DNA from 4 places in the Streptomyces sp. AN091965 genome. Region 3 is predicted to be linked to each of the others. Evidence: riboswitches for the same ligand, from Rfam matches in the RefSeq annotation. Region 3 holds a riboswitch; each other region holds the start of a gene.
What was found. Region 3 has a riboswitch for cyclic di-AMP ahead of MQV74_RS30195 (M23 family metallopeptidase). Riboswitches for the same ligand answer to the same signal wherever they lie in the genome.

Region 1 (4,645 bases), 1.2 Mb from region 3:
GCGGGAAGGAGATCTTCTCGCGCTGCGCGAGCGCGTCGATCATGGCCTCGGCGCGGTCGCCGATGCCGCGCTTCGGCACGTTCAGAATGCGGCGCATCGGTACGCCGTCCTCCGGGTTGGCGAGGACCCGCAGGTAGGCCAGGACGTCGCGGACTTCCTTGCGCTCGTAGAAGCGGACGCCGCCGACGACCTTGTAGGGCAGGCCGACCCGGATGAAGATCTCTTCGAAGACACGCGACTGCGCGTTCGTCCGGTAGAAGATCGCCACGTCGCCGGCCTTCGCGTCGCCCGCGTCCGTGAGGCGGTCGATCTCGTCGGCGACGAACTGCGCCTCGTCGTGCTCGGTGTCGGCGACGTAGCCGGTGATGCCGGCGCCCGCGCCCGCGTTCGTCCACAGGTTCTTGGGGCGGCGGCTCTCGTTGCGCTCGATGACCGCGTTGGCGGCGCTGAGGATCGTCTGCGTGGAGCGGTAGTTCTGCTCCAGGAGGATCGTGGTGGCGTCCGTGTAGTCCTCCTCGAACTGGAGGATGTTGCGGATCGTGGCGCCACGGAAGGCGTAGATGGACTGGTCGGCGTCACCGACCACGCACAGCTCTCCAGGCCCCTCGCCGTCCTCGCCCTCCTCCAGGGAGGGGCCGACCAGCTCGCGCACCAGCGCGTACTGCGCGTGGTTCGTGTCCTGGTACTCGTCGACCATGACGTGCCGGAAGCGGCGGCGGTAGTGCTCGGCGACGTCCGGGAAGGCGCGCAGGAGGTGCACCGTCGTCATGATCAGGTCGTCGAAGTCGAGGGCGTTGGCCTCACGGAGGCGCGACTGGTACATCGCGTAGGCCTGGGCGAGGGTCTTCTCGAAGCCGTCGGCGGCCTGGGCGGCGAAGTCCTCCTCGTCGATCAGCTCGTTCTTCAGGTTCGAGATCTTGGCGCTGAAGGACTTCGGCGGGAACTTCTTCGGGTCCAGGTCCAGGTCCCGGCAGACCAGGGCCATCAGGCGCTTGGAGTCCGCGGCGTCGTAGATCGAGAACGAGGACGTGAAGCCCAGCTTCTTGTACTCGCGGCGCAGGATGCGCACGCACGCGCTGTGGAACGTCGACACCCACATCGCGCCCGCGCGCGGGCCGACGAGCTGCTCGACGCGCTCCTTCATCTCGCCCGCGGCCTTGTTCGTGAACGTGATCGCGAGGATCTGGCCGGGGTGCACCCCGCGCTCGGCGAGCAGGTACGCGATGCGGTGGGTCAGTACCCGGGTCTTGCCGGAGCCCGCGCCGGCGACGATGAGCAGGGGGGAGCCCGCGTGCACGACGGCCGCGCGCTGGTTCTCGTTCAGCCCGTCGAGGAGCGCCGCCGGGTCGAGGACCGGGCGGGGGGCGCCGTCCCGGTAGTACCCGTCCCGGGGTGCGGGCGCGTCGAACTTCCCGTCGAACAGGTCGTCCGGAATCGGCTCCGGAGCGCTGTCCTCGGGCGGCGGCGGGGACTCTTCCTCAGCGCCCTGCGAGGGCTTGAGGTCCGCCAGGAAGCTGTCGTCAAAGAGGCTGCTCATCGCCTCCCGAGTCTAGGCGGCCCCACTGACAAACCACCCCGGGTTCCGGCCACCGCCCCGGCCGCCCGGCACCGTCCACGGGGTGCCACCGGGCGCTCACTCCGGGCCACGCCGCAGGTGAGCCGCGTCGCGGGGGCGCCGGGAAGCACGCGCAGGTGCGGAAAGTCACGAAAACGTATCGGGCATATCGAACATCAATCTTCCCCCGCGCCACAGGAGTTGGCTAGCGTGCTCCGCGGGCCGCACGTCCCCCCAAACCGGCGAACCACGCCGGGCCGCGCGGCCTCCGCCGAGTCCGACGCGCGCCGATCCCGACGCGTCCGGAGCCGGGGACCCACCATGATCCTGGGGTGAATCCGTCCCGCTGCGCCTCGCACGGGCCGGTAGGGCAGCCCTTCCGAACCGCCCGAACCCGACAGCTAACCCGGTAGGCGGTCCACGGAAGGAGTCGCCTCCCTTGGCGTCGCACCGCAAGCCGCGCACCCGCTCCCCCCTGGCACGCAGCGCCCCCGCACTCGGCATCACGACGGCCGCGCTGACCTCCGTAGCGCTCCTGTCACAGAGCGCGAACGCGGCACCGTCCGCCCCCGCGCAGCCCACCAGGCCCGCCGAACCGAGTCTCGAAGAGGTCCAGAAGAAGGTCGACGACCTCTACCACCAGGCGGGCGTGGCCACCCAGAAGTACAACTCGGCCAAGGAACGCACCGACAAGCAGCGCAAGCACGTCGACAAGCTCCTGGACGACGTCGCCGGGCGCACGGACGACCTGAACGAGGCCCGTCGGCAGCTCGGCTCCTTCGCGGCCGCCCAGTACCGCACCGGCGCCGTCTCCGAGACCGCCGCGTTGATGCTCGCCGACGACCCGAAGGGCTTCTTCGACCAGAACCACCTCGCGGACCGGCTCACCAACCGCCAGAAGAAGGCGGTCGACGACTACCAGACCCAGCAGGTGGCGGCCACCAAGCAGCGGGCGAAGGCCGCGAAGAGCCTGCGGACCCTCAGCGACTCCCGCGACGAGCTGAAGTCGAGCAAGCGGACCGTCCAGACCAAGCTCGGCGAGGCCCGCACGCTGCTGTCGAAGCTGACCGCCGAGGAGAAGGCACGGCTCGCCGCGATCGAGAAGCGGAAGGAGGAGGCGGCCCGGCGCAAAGCCGCCGAGCTGGCGCGCAAACAGGCGGAGGAGGAGCGTAAGCGGAAGGCCGAGGAGGCCGAGCGGCGGGAGCGGGAGCGGGGATCCGACGGCGGCTCGGGGACGGGATCCGGGTCGGGCTCCGACACCGGGTCCGGCTCCGGTACCGGCTCGGGATCGGGTTCCGACTCTGATTCCGGTTCCGGTTCCGGGAGCACGGACGGCAGGTACGCCGCGAAGGCCGAGAAGGTGATCGGCTTCGCCGAGAAGCAGATCGGCAAGCCCTACGTATGGGGCGCCACGGGCCCCGGATCCTACGACTGCTCCGGACTCACGCAGGCCGCGTGGAGGACCGCCGGTATCTCACTGCCCCGCACCACCTGGGACCAGGTGAAGGTCGGCACCAAGGTGTCCACGTCCAGCGCCAAACGCGGTGACCTGGTCTTCTTCTACGACGACATCAGCCACGTAGGGATCTACATAGGCAACGGCAAGATGATCCACGCCCCCAAGCCGGGCGCGAACGTACGCGTCGAGTCGATCTACTACATGCCGATCCACAGCGTGGTCCGGCCCGCCTGATCCATCTCCGTAGGAGGGCGACACGTTTTCGGCCCTCTACGTAGAGGGTTCGCTGTTCTACGTAGAGGGCCGAAAACGTGGGCGGTGGGCGGCTACGTCCACAGGACGGCGATGAAGATGTTCGCCGTCGTCAGCGCGCCGACCGCGCCGAACATCGCCTTGTCCACCCTCTCCTCGTCGCGCTTCAGGTACACGAGCCCGAGGATCACGACGAGGACGGCCATCTTGATGCCGATCTTGAGGTTGTTGACCTCATTGTCGTCGGCCTGGTTCAGGCCGACCAGGGCCACGCCCGTGATCAGCATGGTGAGCGCGCCGTGCAGCATCGGGGGGCTGAAGCGAGCCGTGCCGTCACCCATCGCCTTCATCTGGGTCAGGAAGCCGCCCAGGAGCGAGGCGATGCCGATGATGTGCAGGCCGACGAAGAGATGGATGAGTACGTCCATGGGGCGGAGCCTAACCGGGCCCGTATCACCCCCCTTCAGGCAGGTGGACCCCAAACACCACATCGGTCACAGGAACGGGTGAAGCGGGTACCGACCGGCCGCCGGAGCGGTCGCGCCCGGTCACGAGCGGGCCGCGGGCGTCACTTCCGCACAACAGGTCACGACCCGGTGACGGCGAGGTTTAGCGTCCATGACCGGTGACCGGCTCCCCACCGTCGTCCGGACCAGGGACGGCAGCCGGACATCACCGCCGAGAAGTCCGGCGGCGCCCCGTTCCCCCTGTGCGCGGCGCCGCCGGACCCGCACCGGACCTGGCCACTGTGGAAGGACGTGGAGCCTCCGTGGCACAGCACCGCAAGCCGAAGCAACGCTCGCTCAGCGGCCATACGGCCCGTACCGCCGCCACCCTCGCCCTCGCGTCGGCCGCCACGGCGACCGCCTTCGAGGGCACCGGACACGCCGAGCCCCGGCCCTCCCTCGGCGAGGTGAAGGCCAAGGTCGACCGGCTGTACCGCGAGGCCGAGGTCGCCACCGAGAAGTACAACGGCGCCAAGGAGAAGGCCGACCGGGCCGAGGAGTCCCTGCGGGACCTGCGGGGCGAGGCCGCCCGCAAGACGGAGCGGCTCAACTCGGCGCGCCAGGGACTGGGCTCACTGGCCACCGCCCAGTACCGCGCCGGAGCCGTCGACCCGTCCGTCCAGCTCGCGCTCTCCGCCGACCCGGACGCCTTCCTCGACCGGGCCACCCGTGCCGACCACGCGGGCCGCCGCCAGGCCGCCGAGGTCGCCGACGTACGGCGTCAGGTCAGGGAGCTCGACCAGCTCCACACCGAGGCCGACGACACCCTCGGGACCCTCAAGTCCCGTCAGGCGGACCTGCGGAAGCACAAGAAGACCGTGACCGGCAAGCTCGGCGAGGCCAAGCGCCTGCTCGCCCGGCTGACCGCCGACG
Region 2 (4,645 bases), 2.8 Mb from region 3:
TACGACGGGCCCGTGGAGCTTGCCACCTGGCGGTTCGCCACCGAGCCGCTGCGCATCGGCGGCCAGGACATCGCGGCGGGCGACCCGGTGCTCGTCGTGCTCGCCGCAGCCGACCGCGACCCCGACCGCTTCGCCGAGCCCGACCGCCTCGACCTCTCGCGCCGCGACAACCAGCACCTCGGCTACGGCCACGGCATCCACTACTGCCTCGGCGCCCCGCTGGCCCGGCTGGAGGGGCAGACCGCCCTGGCCACCCTCCTGCGCCGCCTGCCCGACCTGCAACTGGCCGCGGCCCCGGAGGAGTTGAGGTGGCGCGGCGGGCTCATCATGCGGGGCCTCAGGACGTTGCCGGTGCGTTTCACACCCGCCCCGCGGGTCACTCGTGCTGATGGGCCGTCAACAATGTGACTTTCGCGTGATCTCGGCTGAACCGACTTGTGACTGGCGTTCGAGTGCCGCTACGTTCACGACGGCCCGGCACCCGCGCGCTCGCGCTCGCGCCGCGCCCGACCTGTCGTCCACGAAAGGCACCTGCATGCTCTCCGGCCAAGGCCGTCACCGTCGCCCCCGCCAGGTCCCGGCGATCCTCGTCACGGCGGGCGTCACCGGATCCGCCATCGCCATCCCGCTCCTCGGCGCGTCGAGCGCGAGCGCGGCGGACGCCGAGACGTGGGACAAGGTCGCGGAGTGCGAGAGCGGCGGCGCGTGGAGCGCCAAGGGCAGCGGCTACTACGGCGGCCTCCAGCTCACCCAGGACACCTGGGAGCAGTACGGCGGCCTCTCGTACGCGCCGACTGCCGACCAGGCGAGCCGCTCGCAGCAGATCCACGTCGCCGAGAACGTGCTCGCCGACCGCGGCCCCGACGCCTGGCCGAACTGCGCCCCGGCCGCGGGTCTGACGACGGGCGGCGCGGCCGCCGACGTCGACCCGGGCCTGCCGACGACCCCGCCGCGCCCCGCGGACTCCGACGAGTCCACGACGTCCGGCAAGGGTGAGGACGAGGGCAAGGGCAAGGAGAAGGACAAGGGCGAGGAGAAGGACGCGAAGGGCGGGCGCGAGGACGCCGCCGCGGACGCGGACGGCTCCGAGAAGGCCGAGAAGCCCGGGAGTTCCGCCGACGCGCGAGACAAGAGTCACGAAGCGGACGGCCGGGACGGCGGCGCCGACCGCGCCGACGAGGGCGGCAAGAGCGACGAGCGCGGCGGCAAGCACCGCAAGCCCGCCGCCGACGGCTCCGACAAGTCCGGTGCGGACGACAGCGCTTCGCCGCGGGAGTCCGACAGCGCGGGGCCCGGCACGGACGACGCGTCCGAGAGCGGCTCCTCGGGCCGTCACCGCGGCGACCGCGCCGACGAGAACGCCCCGTCCGGCGACACCGGTCCCGGCCGTCACGCCTCGCGCGGCGACGCGCGGGACGTCCCCGGCGCCGAGCGCCCCGCGGGCACGTACACGGTCCGCTCCGGCGACAACCTCTCGGCGATCGCCGACAGCCACGACCTTGACGGCGGCTGGACGGATCTGTACGCGGGCAACAAGAAGACGGTCGGCTCCGACCCGGACCTCATCCTCCCCGGTCAGCGGCTCGAACTGAGCGCGGACGACAAGGAAGTGACCGAGGGGAAGCCGGGCGGGAAGTAGGGCGAAAGCCTGGCAGTTCGCGATGAATGTCCGGTTTAAAGACGGTGAGAGGCAAGTGAGAGATGGGTCTCAGAAGCCCTGATCGTCTTTGAAATTCGGATGATTGCCTGACTACGGTCATGACCGCTCGCCACAGCGGGCCCCGCCGGTCGGTACGCCGAATCCTGCCAACGGCCGGACGGGAACAGTCGTCGCTTCGAGCGCCGAAGGCAGGAGCGGGGGACCCAAGGTAAGTGCCGGGCCCGGACGTTGAGCGGTCGCCAGACCGCGGGACGCACGGACACGGCTAGGGGTGAAGTCGCGCGCTAGGACGTGCGGCCGGGCACTCACCCGCCCGAACCCGACAGCTCACCTCGCAGGCGTCGGTGAGGGGATCACTTCATGCTGCGTTCCGGCAAGGGCAAGCACCGTCGTCCGACCAAGCTCGACAAGGCCACCCGCGCCGCCACCGTCGTCGGTGTCACCGGTGCCGCTGTCGCCGCCCCGCTGATGGCGGCCGGCACGGCCAACGCCGCCACCCCGGCCGAGTGGGACCGCGTCGCCGCGTGCGAGTCCGGCGGCAACTGGTCCATCAACACCGGCAACGGCTACTACGGCGGCCTCCAGTTCTCCGCCTCGACCTGGGCCGCGTACGGCGGCACCCAGTACGCGCCCACCGCCGACAAGGCGTCCAAGGCGCAGCAGATCGAGATCGCCCAGAAGGTCCTCGCGGGCCAGGGCAAGGGCGCCTGGCCGAAGTGCGGCGTGGGCCTGTCCAGCTCCCCGTACACCGGCGGCGGTTCCTCCGGCGGCGGCCAGCAGCAGCCGCAGCAGCAGACCAAGCCGCGGCCGCAGCAGCAGGCCCAGCCGCAGCAGCAGGCCGCGCCCAAGCCGCAGGCCCAGCCGCAGCACCAGCCGCAGCAGGCCGCCCCGCAGGTCGAGAAGAAGACCGTCCAGACCCCGACCGGCAAGGTCGTGAAGAAGGGCGACGGCGAGTACAAGGTCGAGTCCGGCGACACCCTCTCCAAGATCGCCGAGGAGCACGACGTCAAGGGTGGCTGGCAGAAGCTGTACCAGCTGAACGACGACATCGTCTCCGACGCCGACTTCATCTACCCGGGCCAGCAGCTGCACCTCAGCTGACCCGCCCCGGCCCCGGCAGCGCCCGGAGCCGCCCCGTCCCCATGGGCTACCGCCCCGGTGCGCGTCCCCCCGCCGCACCGGGGCGGTACCTTTTTGTCCGGTAGTTTGTTTGCTGAGGGAACTATCCGCGTTCGGCCCGTCGGCCCGTCCATGTGCTGGGCGGTCGGATGGCCGATGCCCCGGAGCCGGTTAGGCTCGTGTCGCAGGGGCCAGCGCGGCCCCTAGTACCCCCGCGTACCCCGCGTCACATCCCATAAGGAGATGCTCGTGCCGTCCATCGACGTCGTCGTAGCCCGGGAAATCCTGGACTCCCGAGGCAATCCCACGGTCGAGGTCGAGGTCGGCCTCGACGACGGCTCCACCGGCCGTGCCGCCGTCCCGTCCGGCGCCTCCACCGGCGCCTTCGAGGCCATCGAACTCCGTGACGGAGACGCCAACCGCTACGGCGGCAAGGGCGTGGAGAAGGCCGTTCTCGCCGTCATCGAGCAGATCGGCCCGGAGCTCGTCGGCTACGACGCCACCGAGCAGCGCCTGATCGACCAGGCCATGTTCGACCTGGACGCCACGGACAACAAGGGCTCGCTCGGCGCCAACGCCATCCTCGGCGTCTCCCTCGCCGTGGCCCACGCCGCCTCCGAGGCCTCCGACCTGCCGCTCTTCCGCTACCTCGGCGGCCCGAACGCGCACCTGCTGCCGGTGCCGATGATGAACATCCTGAACGGCGGATCCCACGCGGACTCCAACGTCGACATCCAGGAGTTCATGATCGCCCCGATCGGCGCGGAGTCCTTCTCCGAGGCCCTGCGCTGGGGCGCCGAGGTCTACCACACGCTGAAGAAGGTCCTGAAGGCCAAGGGCCTGTCCACCGGCCTCGGCGACGAGGGCGGCTTCGCGCCGAACCTGGAGTCCAACCGCGCCGCCCTCGACCTCATCGTCGAGGCCATCAAGCAGGCCGGTTACGTCCCGGGCGAGCAGATCGCGCTGGCGCTCGACGTCGCCGCGTCCGAGTTCTACAAGGACGGCGCTTACGAGTTCGAGGGCAAGTCCCGCTCGGCCGCCGAGATGACCGACTACTACGCCGAGCTGGTCTCCGCGTACCCGCTGGTCTCCATCGAGGACCCGCTGTACGAGGACGACTGGGACGGCTGGAAGATCATCACCGAGAAGCTGGGCGACAAGGTCCAGATCGTCGGCGACGACCTCTTCGTCACCAACCCCGAGCGCCTCCAGCGCGGCATCGACGAGGACGCCGCCAACGCACTGCTCGTCAAGGTCAACCAGATCGGCTCGCTGACCGAGACCCTGGACGCCGTCGAGCTGGCCCAGCGCAACGGCTTCAAGTGCATGATGTCCCACCGCTCCGGCGAGACCGAGGACGTCACCATCGCCGACCTCGCCGTCGCGGTGAACTGCGGCCAGATCAAGACCGGCGCCCCGGCCCGCTCGGACCGCGTCGCCAAGTACAACCAGCTGCTTCGCATCGAGGAGATCCTCGACGACGCCGCGGTGTACGCGGGCCGCAGCGCGTTCCCGCGCTTCAAGGGCTGAGCCGCTTCCAGGGCTAAGGCCTAGCCAGTCGTACGTACGTCCCCGTACTCGGTCCCGTACCGTGTGCGGGGACGTACGCACGTACTGGGGAGGCGGACATGGCAGTGAAGAACCGCGACCGGTTCTCCACCGCGACGCGGCTCAAGCTGCTCGGTGAGCAGACCGCGCAGCGCGTCTACCGCTCCCAGACCAAGCGCCAGGCCCGCCGCTCCCGGCTCACCGGGCGCGCGGCGCTGCTCGTCCTCGTGGTGTGCTCGCTCGTGGTCGCGCTCGCCTACCCGATACGGCAGTACGTCTCGCAGCGCGCCGAGATCGCCGAGCAGCGGCAGAAGCAGG
Region 3 (4,645 bases):
CGCAGGTCCTCGCCGCCGCCGCGCCGGGCCCGCTCCTGACCGAGTCGCACGAGGCCGCGCAGGACCTTCAGATGGGCTTCGGTGCGGCGCTGGGCCGCGCGGGCGGCCGCCAGCGGCTCCAGGAGCGTGCGGACCTCCAGGAGGTCGGCGGCGTCCTGCTCGGTCGGCTCGGCGACGCAGGCGCCCGCGTGTCTGCGGGTGACGACGAAGCCCTCGGCCTCCAGGGTGCGCAGGGCCTCGCGCACGGGGACGCGCGAGACGCCGTAGCGGCGGGCGAGGAGTTCTTCGGTGAGCCGCGTGCCGCGTTCGTAGACACCGGAGACGATGTCGTCCCGGATGGCCGTGCAGACCGAGTGCGCGGGAATGCGCATGACGGACCTCCGCTTTAATGCCCGCGAAACGCGTCGAGCGACGCGTTGAAGACGCTGGTGCGGCGACTCCATGGACGCTGCCACGACGGACTCTATTGCAGATGGCCGCATTTTCCGATGGGGCACCGGAATCCATGGATATCTTTTGGCCAAAGGTGTGCGCGGCGGCGCGCTTACCGGTCGTGGGCGCTTAGGGCCGGGCCGTGCCCCGATGCCGAAAGCCCCGGCTCGGTGAGCCGGGGCTTTCGGGACGTGCGCGGGCGCGGGGCGCGCGCCGTCGATGCGTCAGACGCCCACGCCGTGGGAGCGCAGGTACGCGATCGGGTCGATGTCCGAGCCGTACTCGGCGCCGGTACGGGCCTCGAAGTGCAGGTGCGGCCCGGAGGAGTTGCCGGTGGAGCCGGAGAGGCCGATCTGCTGGCCGGGGGTGACGGCCTGGCCGACCGTGACGCTGATGGACGACAGGTGGCCGTACTGGGTGTACGTGCCGTCGTTCATCTTGATCACGATGTTGTTGCCGTAGGCGCCGCCCCAGCCCGCCTCGACGACGGTGCCCGCGCCGACCGCCTGCACCGAGGTGCCGGACGCTGCGTGGAAGTCGATGCCGGTGTGGCTGCCGGAGGACCACATGCCGCCGCCGGCCTTGTAGGAGGTGGAGACGTAGGAGCCGGCGACCGGGGCGACGTAGGCGTTCAGGCGCTTGCGCTCGGCGTCACGGGCGGCGCGCTCGCGGGCCCGCTCCTTGGCCTCCTTCGCCGCCTTGGCCTCGGCTTCCTTCTTGGCCTTCTCCTTCGCGGCGGCCTCGGCCTTGCGCTTCTGCTCGGCGGCCTTCTGCCGCGCCGCCTCTTCCGCCTTCTTCTGGGCGGCGGCGTCGTTGGCCGCCTGCTTCTGGGCGGCGGCCTGGGCGTCGATCTCGTCGGCCAGCGTGTCGTTGATGGCGATGGCCTGCGTGAGGCCGGTGCTCGCGTGGTCCGCGGAGCCGTCGGCGGCGAGGGCCGGAGCGGCCAGGCCCGAGATCACACCGGTGGTGGTGAGGGCGGCGACGCCCGCGGCGCTGGCAGTGGTGCGTGTGATGCGGCTCGGACGGCGGTGCTTGCCGGTCGGGCGGATGAGCGCCATGAAGCGGCTGGTCCTTTCCTTCCTTCTCGCCTACCGGGTTAGCTGACGGGTTCGGAGCAGGAAGGTCTCCTACGGACTCCTCGCCTCGCGGCAAGGGGACCGATTCACCCCAGGGGACGTGTGGGTCCCCGGCTCCCCTGGCTCACGCCGTACGGGGACTCGGCGATGACTGTCCGGTGCCGCGGGCGCGGCGTACTGCGTGACGTACAGCCGCACTGACGCTAAACGCCTCATCTTTCAATCGACAAACGGATCCTGCCTTTTGTAGCGCACGCCACACGGCAGACGCCCAACCTCCATGTCAATTCGGACATATGGCAGCATGCAGGGACCCCGGAGGCTTCCTGAGCCTCCGGGGTCCCTTGAGTTACACGGCGTTCGCGCCGGTTTGTCCCACCCCTATGGGTGCGGGGCAATCAGCCGGTGACGACCGTCACTTCGCCGATGCCGAGGGCCCTGACGGGCTCCTCGATCTGTGCGGCGTCACCGACGAGCACCGTCACCAGACGGTCGCTCGGGAACGCGCTCACGACGGCCGCGGTGGCCTCCACCGTGCCTGTCCCGGCCAACTGCCGGTACAGGCTCGCCTGGAAGTCGTCCGGCAGCTCCTGCTCCACCTGGTCGGCGAGCGTCGCGGCGACGGCGGCGGCCGTCTCGTACTTCAGCGGGGCCACCCCCACCAGGTTCTGCACGGCCACGTCGCGCTCGGCGTCCGTGAGGCCCTCGGCGGCGAGGGTGCGCAGGACCTTCCACAGGTCGTCGAGCGCCGGGCCCGTGTTCGGCGTGTCCACGGAGCCGCTGATGGCCAGCATGGCGACGCCCGGGGCGCCCTCCGGGGACCGCGGCGCCGCGGAGCGCAGCACCTGGCTGAAGGCGCGCACGCCGTACGTGTACCCCTTCTCCTCGCGCAGGACGCGGTCCAGGCGCGAGGTGAGGGTGCCGCCCAGGCAGTACGTCCCGAGGACCTGCGCCGGCCAGACGATGTCGTGCCGGTCCGCGCCCACGCGGCCGATGAGGAGCTGCGTCTGGACGGCGCCGGGGCGGTCCACGATGACGACGCGGCCGGTGTCGTCGGCCGACACCTGGGACATGGCGTGCGGCTCCGCCGACCCGCCCGTCCAGGCGCCGAGGGTGTCGGTGAGGACGGCGTCGAGGTCCGTGCCCGTGAGGTCGCCGACCACGACGGCGGTGGCCGCGGCGGGGCGCACGTGCTTCTCGTAGAAGGCGCGTACGGCCGCGGAGTCGATGGCGGTGACCGTCTCCTCGGTTCCCTGGCGCGGGCGCGACATGCGCGAGGTGGCCGGGAAGAGCTGCTTGGCCAGCTCCTTGGCGGCGCGGCGCGCGGGGTTGGCGGCCTCGTGCGGGATCTCGTCCAGGCGGTTGCGGACGAGGCGCTCGATCTCGCTGTCCTCGAAGGCGGGCGCGCGCAGCGCGTCGGCCAGCAGACCCAGGCCCTTCGCCAGGCGGGAGACGGGCACTTCGAGGGAGAGCCGGACGCCGGGGTGGTCGGCGTGCGCGTCCAGCGTGGCGCCGCAGCGGTCCAGCTCGGCGGCGAACTCCTCGGCGGAGTGCTTGTCGGTGCCTTCGGAGAACGCCCGCGCCATGATCGTGGACACGCCGTCCAGGCCCTGCGGCTCGGCGTCCAGGGGCGCGTCGAGGTGGACCTCGACGGCCACGAGCTGCTGGCCGGGGCGGTGGCAGCGCAGCACCGTCAGGCCATTGGCCAGGGCGCCGCGCTCGGGGGCCGGGAAGGCCCAGGGCTTGGCCGTGCCCGCCTGGGGCTGCGGGTGGAACTGCATCTTCACGGACGTCTCAGCCTCGCTCACTTCGCCGCCTCCTCTTCCTGCTGGGTCTCGGCGGCTTCCTGCTGGGTCTCGACGGCCGTGCCGTCGGCGTCCTCCGCGGCGGCCACCGGCTCGTACACCAGGACCGCGCGGTTGTCGGGGCGCAGGCGCGCCTTGGCGACCTCCTGGACCTCGGCCGCGGTGATGTCGAGGACGCGCTGGACGGCGGTGAGGGCGAGCTGCGGGTCACCGAAGAGGACGGCGAACCGGCACAGTTCGTCCGCGCGGCCCGCGACCGTGCCGAGACGGTCGAGCCACTCGCGCTCCAACTGGGCCTGGGCCCGCTCCATTTCCTCCGGGGTCGGGCCCTCCTCGGCGAACCGGGCGAGCTCCTCGTCGACGGCGGCCTCGATGACGGGGACCTCGACGTCGCCGGAGGTCTTCACGTCGAGCCAACCGAGCGAGGGCGCCCCGGCGAGCCTCAGCAGGCCGAACCCGGCGGTCACCGCGGTGCGGTCACGGCGCACCAGGCGGTTGTAGAGCCGCGAGGACTCGCCGCTGCCGAGCACCGTCAGGGCCAGGTCGGCCGCGTCGCACGCGCGCGTGCCATCCTGGGGCAGGCGGTAGGCGGCCATCAGGGCGCGGGCCGGGACGTCCTCCTCGACGACCTCGCGCAGCTCCTCGCCGATGCGCTCGGGCAGCGAGCCGTCGCGCGGCGGCTGCTTGCCGTCGTGCCCGGGGATGGAGCCGAAGTACTTCTCGACCCAGGCGAGCGTCTGCTCCGGGTCGATGTCGCCGACCACGGACAGGACCGCGTTGTTCGGCGCGTAGTACGTGCGGAAGAAGTTCCGGGCGTCGTCGAGGGTGGCCGCGTCCAGGTCGGCCATCGAGCCGATCGGGGTGTGGTGGTAGGGGTGGCCCTCCGGGTACGACAGGGCGGTGAGCTTCTCGAAGGCCGTGCCGTAGGGGACGTTGTCGTAGCGCTGGCGGCGTTCGTTCTTCACCACGTCGCGCTGGTTCTCCATGGACTCCTCGTCGAGTGCCGACAGGAGGGAGCCCATCCGGTCCGCCTCCAGCCACAGGGCGAGCTCCAGCTGGTGCGCGGGCATGGTCTCGAAGTAGTTCGTGCGCTCGAAGCTGGTGGTGCCGTTCAGCGAGCCGCCGGCGCCCTGCACCAGTTCGAAGTGACCGTTGCCGTGCACCTGCTGGGAGCCCTGGAACATCAGGTGCTCGAAGAGGTGAGCCAGACCGGTGCGCCCCTTGACTTCGTGGCGCGAGCCCACGTCGTACCAGAGGCACACCGCGGCGACCGGGGTCAGGTGGTCCTCGGATAGCACCACGCGCAGGCCGTTGGCCAGCCGGTGCTCGGTC
Region 4 (4,645 bases), 5.2 Mb from region 3:
ATCGAAGGGCGTCGACGAAGACTTCCCAGGCCGTGGGGGAGAAGAGCACGGCCGGGCCGGCCGTGTCCTTGGAGTCGCGCACGGCGAGCAGACCCGTCAGGGGGCCTGCGCCGAGCGGGGCCGTCTCCACACAGTTGTTCATTCCGTTGCTGCGGCTGCTGCGCCGCCACCGCGCGCCCCTGAGAGACGTGCTGGAGGGAACGTACCGAGGCAGTGCAGTCATGGTGCCTCCTTACGCGCCGTCACCTAACTCGGCGATGAAATCCATTGAATCCTGAACGGAAAGCGCCTGTCCGCGAAGCGAGTTGAAGGCGTCGGTGTACGCCTGAAGGTCTTCTTTCCGTTCGAGGTAGAGGCTACTCGTCAAGTGGTCGAGAACGACCACATCCAGATCAGAAATGTTTGGAAAGGAGAGAATAACGAAAGGGCCGATCAGCCCGATGTGCTCGCCGGAGGCGAACGGGAGTACTTGGAGCCGCACTTGAGGCAGCCGAGCCGCGTCCAGTAACCGGCGCAATTGTCCGGAAAGCACCTCGGGACCGCCCACCTGCCGCCGCAGCACCGCCTCGTCCAGGACCACGCTCAGCCGCAGCGGCGGCTCGCTGCGCAGCACGTCCTGGCGGGCGAGGCGCACCTGCACGAGGGCCTCGACCTGTTCCTCGGGGCGCCCGCCGAGCGCGGCACGTGTCACCGCGCGGGCGTACTCGGGCGTCTGGAGCAGGCCGGGAACCACCGTCGTCTCCAGCGTGCGCACCCGGCAGGCCTGCGACTCCAGGCTGATGAAGTCCCGGTACGCGGGCGGCAGGAGCCCGCGGTAGGCGTGCCACCAGTGGTGGCGCCCGTGCTCGTCACCGCCGCCCGCGAGGGCGACGAGCAGCTCCCGCAGGTGCGGGTCCTGAACGCCGTACGCTTCCAGGAGGAGTCGTACGTCGGCGGCCTTCACGCCGCTGCGGCCCGTCTCGATCCGGCTCACCTTCGACTGGTGCCAGCCGACGAGGGAGGCGGCCTCGCCACTGGTGAGCCCGGCCTCGGCGCGCAACGCCCGCAATTCCGCGCCCAGCTTGCGACGGCGCACCGCGGGACCGTACTGCATGGCTGTCTCCTTCTGGGTCCTTCCGGAGGACCGCGCCAACGGTAGGGGACAGTAGGGGAACTGCCAGTGTTACGCCCAAATACGGTCTGCCGTCGCAGAGTTCACCGCTTCGAGCGACAGATATATGCACATCTCGGTGGATCCGCGGGCGCGGTCCGCCCGAGAGTGGCAATCTGGCGCGAAGCACCAGCTCCGGGACGATCCTCGAGTGCTTCCGCCACGCGTCGGAAGTGCGGTCCCGGTGGGAAAGGGACGGCGCCGTCATGGCAGACCACCAGGAAGCATCAGTCACCCTGCCGAGCGACCCTGTCTCGGTCTCCACCGCCCGCACGTACGTGGCGGACGTCCTCACCGAGTGGGGCCTGCCGTCGGACGCCGACGTGGCCGACACGGTGCGGCTCATCGTCTCCGAGCTCGCCACGAACGCGGTGCAGCACACCCTCGGCCTCTCGCCCACCTTCACCGTGGACGTGCGGCTCGACCGCGACGAGCGGCTGCGCATCGGCGTCACGGACAGCCACCCCCGCTTCCCCCAGCGGCTGCCCGCAGCCGTCCAGCAGGACAACGGCAGGGGCATGGTCATCGTCCGTTGGCTCACCGCCGAGTGCGGCGGCAGACTCACGGTCCGCCCCACGGCGGAGGGCGGCAAGACGGTGTGGATCACACTGCCGTGGTCGGTGCCGGTGCAGAGCTGACCCGGGCGCGCGGGGTCAGCGCCGCCCGCCCGCGCGGCCGACCAGGCGGGGCAGCACGCCCCACAGCCCGCCGCACACCAGGAACGTGCCCGCGGCCGCGAGCACTCCGTCCGTGCGGCCCACGGCCACGTCGACGACGAGCAGGACGGATCCGGTGAGGGCGAGCACGAGCACCGCGAGGCCGACGGCCGCAAGGCGTGAGGACACCCGCACGATCAGCGGTTTGGCACCCCGCGCGAACAGGGTGCGGTGCACCGCGGCGGGCGCCGTGAACAGCGCGGCGGCGAGCACCGCCAGGAGCAGCGTGACGACGTACGTGGCGCGCTGCACGGAGTCGAGCGAGGGGAAGCGCGGGGTGAAGGCGAGGGTGAGCAGGAACGCGAAGAGGATCTGCACACCGGTCTGGGTGACCCGCAGCTCCTGGAGGAGCTCGGAGAAGTTGCGGTCGGCCCGCTCCAGCGGCGTCTCGTTGCGCGTGTGCCGGGCGGCGTCCGGTCTGGAGAGGCCCGCGGCACGGGGGTGATGGTCGGCCATGGTCCACGAGTATCCGCGCGGAGCCGCTCCACTCCCGCCTTGACGGCGGGGCCGTGCGGGTGACGTCGGCGGGGCGCCGCTCCGGACTGCCGTCCGGACCGTCCTCGGGTGTCGCCGCCGCCCGTGCCCCGACCGGACGGCGGCGGAAGGCGCTGGTGGCGCCCACTGCGGGCGACGGCTCGGGCCCCGAGGGAGGCCGCCGCCCGCCGGCGGGTCAGCGGACCCGGCCGTACCAGACCTGGTTGGTCCAGATCTTCTCGAGCCGCACCACGGTGCCCCGCTTCGGGGCGTGCCAGATCTTGCCCTTACCGGCGTATATGCCGACGTGGTACACGTTCCGGCCGGAGTGGAAGAACACCAGGTCCCCGCGGGTGCGGTTGCCGGAGGAGACCTTGCGGGTCTTGTTGTACTGCTGTTGGGCGGTGCGCGGCAGCTTCTTGCCCACGCGCTTGTACGAGTAGAGCGTCAGGCCGGAGCAGTCGAACCGGTTCGGCCCGACCGCGCCGTAGCGGTATGGGGAGCCCTTCTTGGACGCCGCGACCTTGAGCGCCTTCGTCCCGTGCGAGGTGGCCGCTTGTGCTTCTCCGGTGAGCCCGGGGGCCACGATGGTGCCGCCCACGGCGGCGAGTGTGAGAGCCGAAGCCGTACTGGCCCTCGTCAGCAGCGACGGAACACGATGCAGCGCAGTCATGCGCAACCCTTCGTCAGCCGCCTGTGAAGGATGACCTGTCGGGTTCGGGCAGGCGAAGATGCCCGGCCGCGCGATGCGACTTCACCCCAAGGGCCTTCCGGACTAGCCGGACGGCCCGCCTTGCTGGGTCCTCCACTCCTGCCGGTGCACAGATGTCGACCGGGCATCCGGGCGGCGGCAGGACTCGGCGTCCGCCCGGATCGCCCCGCCGCCTGTGGCGGGGGCTTGTCGTCGGAAGGGATCTTCACCCGAGAGGGGCGAAAAAACCGAGCCGGATCGGCGGTATGTGAGGCTCCTCACGCCTGACCCGTTCCGGTGGACAGAGCCCGAATGGGGTCTAGGTCACACTCGGAGATGATTGCCCCATCAGCGCCGGAACGCCCGAATCCGGGTGCGGCGTAAGGGAGTTGCGCATCTTCGGGGGTCCGCCGGGACGATCGCCGATTACGCAGAAGGGGCGATCATCTCTGGTCATCTCCGGGGCAACCCCGGACTCGGCCCGACATCGGCGCACACCGGCAACGGGCGGATGGCGCAGGCGCGCTGGGTCCGGGGCGCGTTCCACGGTGTCAGATGTCACCGGCGCACGGGGCGGCCAGGCCGAAAACGGAATGAGGGCTGGCTGGAAGTGTGGCACGGGACGGCCGGTCGTGGGGGGTGAATCGGACTGAATCATGACGGACCCTCGTGCCGCCGGCGTCGCCTTGACCTCCGTCACGGCCCCGTCGGCGGCGGCACCGTCACGCGCGCGGCGCGCCGCTCGCCGTCCAGGACGCGCAGCGCCCGCGCGAGCGTCGGCGCGTGCACCTCGCTCTCCCCGCGCTGATGCATGAGCGCCAGCGCGTCCCGCAGTTCGGTCGCCCGGGCGACCAGCGCCTGCGCGGCACGCAACCCGCCGTACGTGTGTTCGGCGCGGGCCGGGTTGATCCGGCCGAGGAGGTCGAGGACGGCCAGATAGGCGTCGACCACTTCGCCCTCGGCGCGGGTCAGCGCGGGCAGCGGCGGCAGTTCGGGAAGCACCTGCGCCTCACTCCGCGTCCGGGCGCGCGGCCTTGCGGCTCGGGACGACCCGGTCCACCAGACCGTAGGCGACGGCGGCTTCGGCGTCGAGCACCGTGTCCCGTTCGATGTCCGCCGAGATCTGCTCGGGCGTGCGCCCGGTGTGACGGGCGAGCATCTCCTCCAGGAGTGCGCGGGTGCGCCGCAGCTCCTCCGCGCGGATCCGCAGGTCGGTCGGCTGGCCGCGCACCGGCTCGGGCAGGGCGGGCTGCTGGAGCAGCACCCGGGCGCCGGGCAGGATCGCCCGCTTGCCGGGCGTGCCCGCGGCCAGCAGCACCGCGGCGGCGGACGCGGCCTGCCCGAGGCAGACCGTCTCCACCTCGCAGGAGGCGTACAGCAGCGTGTCGTAGATCGCGGTCGTCGCGCTGAAGTCGCCGCCGGGGGAGTTGACGTACAGCGAGATGTCCCGGTCCGGTGCCGCGTGCTCCAGATAGAGGACCTGCGCCATCACGTCGTTCGCCGAGACGTCGTCGATCGGGGTGCCGAGGAAGACGATCCGCTCGTCCAGGAGCTTGGAGTACGGATCCCAGGTGCGCGCGCCCGAACTGGTGCGCTCGGTGAACTCCGGCAGGA

Region 1: it holds a riboswitch for cyclic di-AMP, as region 3 does, so the genes downstream of both, MQV74_RS25065 (C40 family peptidase) here and MQV74_RS30195 (M23 family metallopeptidase) in region 3, are expected to answer to the same signal.
Region 2: it holds a riboswitch for cyclic di-AMP, as region 3 does, so the genes downstream of both, MQV74_RS17955 (LysM peptidoglycan-binding domain-containing protein) here and MQV74_RS30195 (M23 family metallopeptidase) in region 3, are expected to answer to the same signal.
Region 4: it holds a riboswitch for cyclic di-AMP, as region 3 does, so the genes downstream of both, MQV74_RS07130 (C40 family peptidase) here and MQV74_RS30195 (M23 family metallopeptidase) in region 3, are expected to answer to the same signal.

What each region holds. Positions count from the first base shown of each region.
Region 1 is NZ_JALDMY010000001.1:5,870,413-5,875,057, reverse strand. Features, by position in the region: gene pcrA (DNA helicase PcrA) at 1-1,537, opposite strand, end outside; cyclic di-AMP (ydaO/yuaA leader) riboswitch at 1,831-1,986, shown strand; gene MQV74_RS25065 (C40 family peptidase) at 1,995-3,248, shown strand; gene MQV74_RS25060 (hypothetical protein) at 3,341-3,694, opposite strand; gene MQV74_RS25055 (C40 family peptidase) at 4,036-4,645, shown strand, end outside.
Region 2 is NZ_JALDMY010000001.1:4,294,114-4,298,758, reverse strand. Features, by position in the region: gene MQV74_RS17965 (cytochrome P450 family protein) at 1-408, shown strand, start outside; gene MQV74_RS17960 (transglycosylase family protein) at 536-1,639, shown strand; cyclic di-AMP (ydaO/yuaA leader) riboswitch at 1,831-2,016, shown strand; gene MQV74_RS17955 (LysM peptidoglycan-binding domain-containing protein) at 2,021-2,761, shown strand; gene eno (phosphopyruvate hydratase) at 3,023-4,309, shown strand; gene MQV74_RS17945 (FtsB family cell division protein) at 4,408-4,645, shown strand, end outside.
Region 3 is NZ_JALDMY010000001.1:7,065,853-7,070,497, reverse strand. Features, by position in the region: gene MQV74_RS30200 (GntR family transcriptional regulator) at 1-371, opposite strand, end outside; gene MQV74_RS30195 (M23 family metallopeptidase) at 657-1,490, opposite strand; cyclic di-AMP (ydaO/yuaA leader) riboswitch at 1,504-1,665, opposite strand; gene MQV74_RS30190 (M16 family metallopeptidase) at 1,907-3,289, opposite strand; gene MQV74_RS30185 (M16 family metallopeptidase) at 3,313-4,645, opposite strand, start outside.
Region 4 is NZ_JALDMY010000001.1:1,815,928-1,820,572, reverse strand. Features, by position in the region: gene MQV74_RS07150 (DUF397 domain-containing protein) at 1-223, opposite strand, end outside; gene MQV74_RS07145 (helix-turn-helix domain-containing protein) at 233-1,093, opposite strand; gene MQV74_RS07140 (ATP-binding protein) at 1,357-1,788, shown strand; gene MQV74_RS07135 (DUF6328 family protein) at 1,804-2,322, opposite strand; gene MQV74_RS07130 (C40 family peptidase) at 2,537-3,013, opposite strand; cyclic di-AMP (ydaO/yuaA leader) riboswitch at 3,017-3,170, opposite strand; gene MQV74_RS07125 (hypothetical protein) at 3,728-4,033, opposite strand; gene MQV74_RS07120 (ATP-dependent Clp protease proteolytic subunit) at 4,041-4,645, opposite strand, start outside.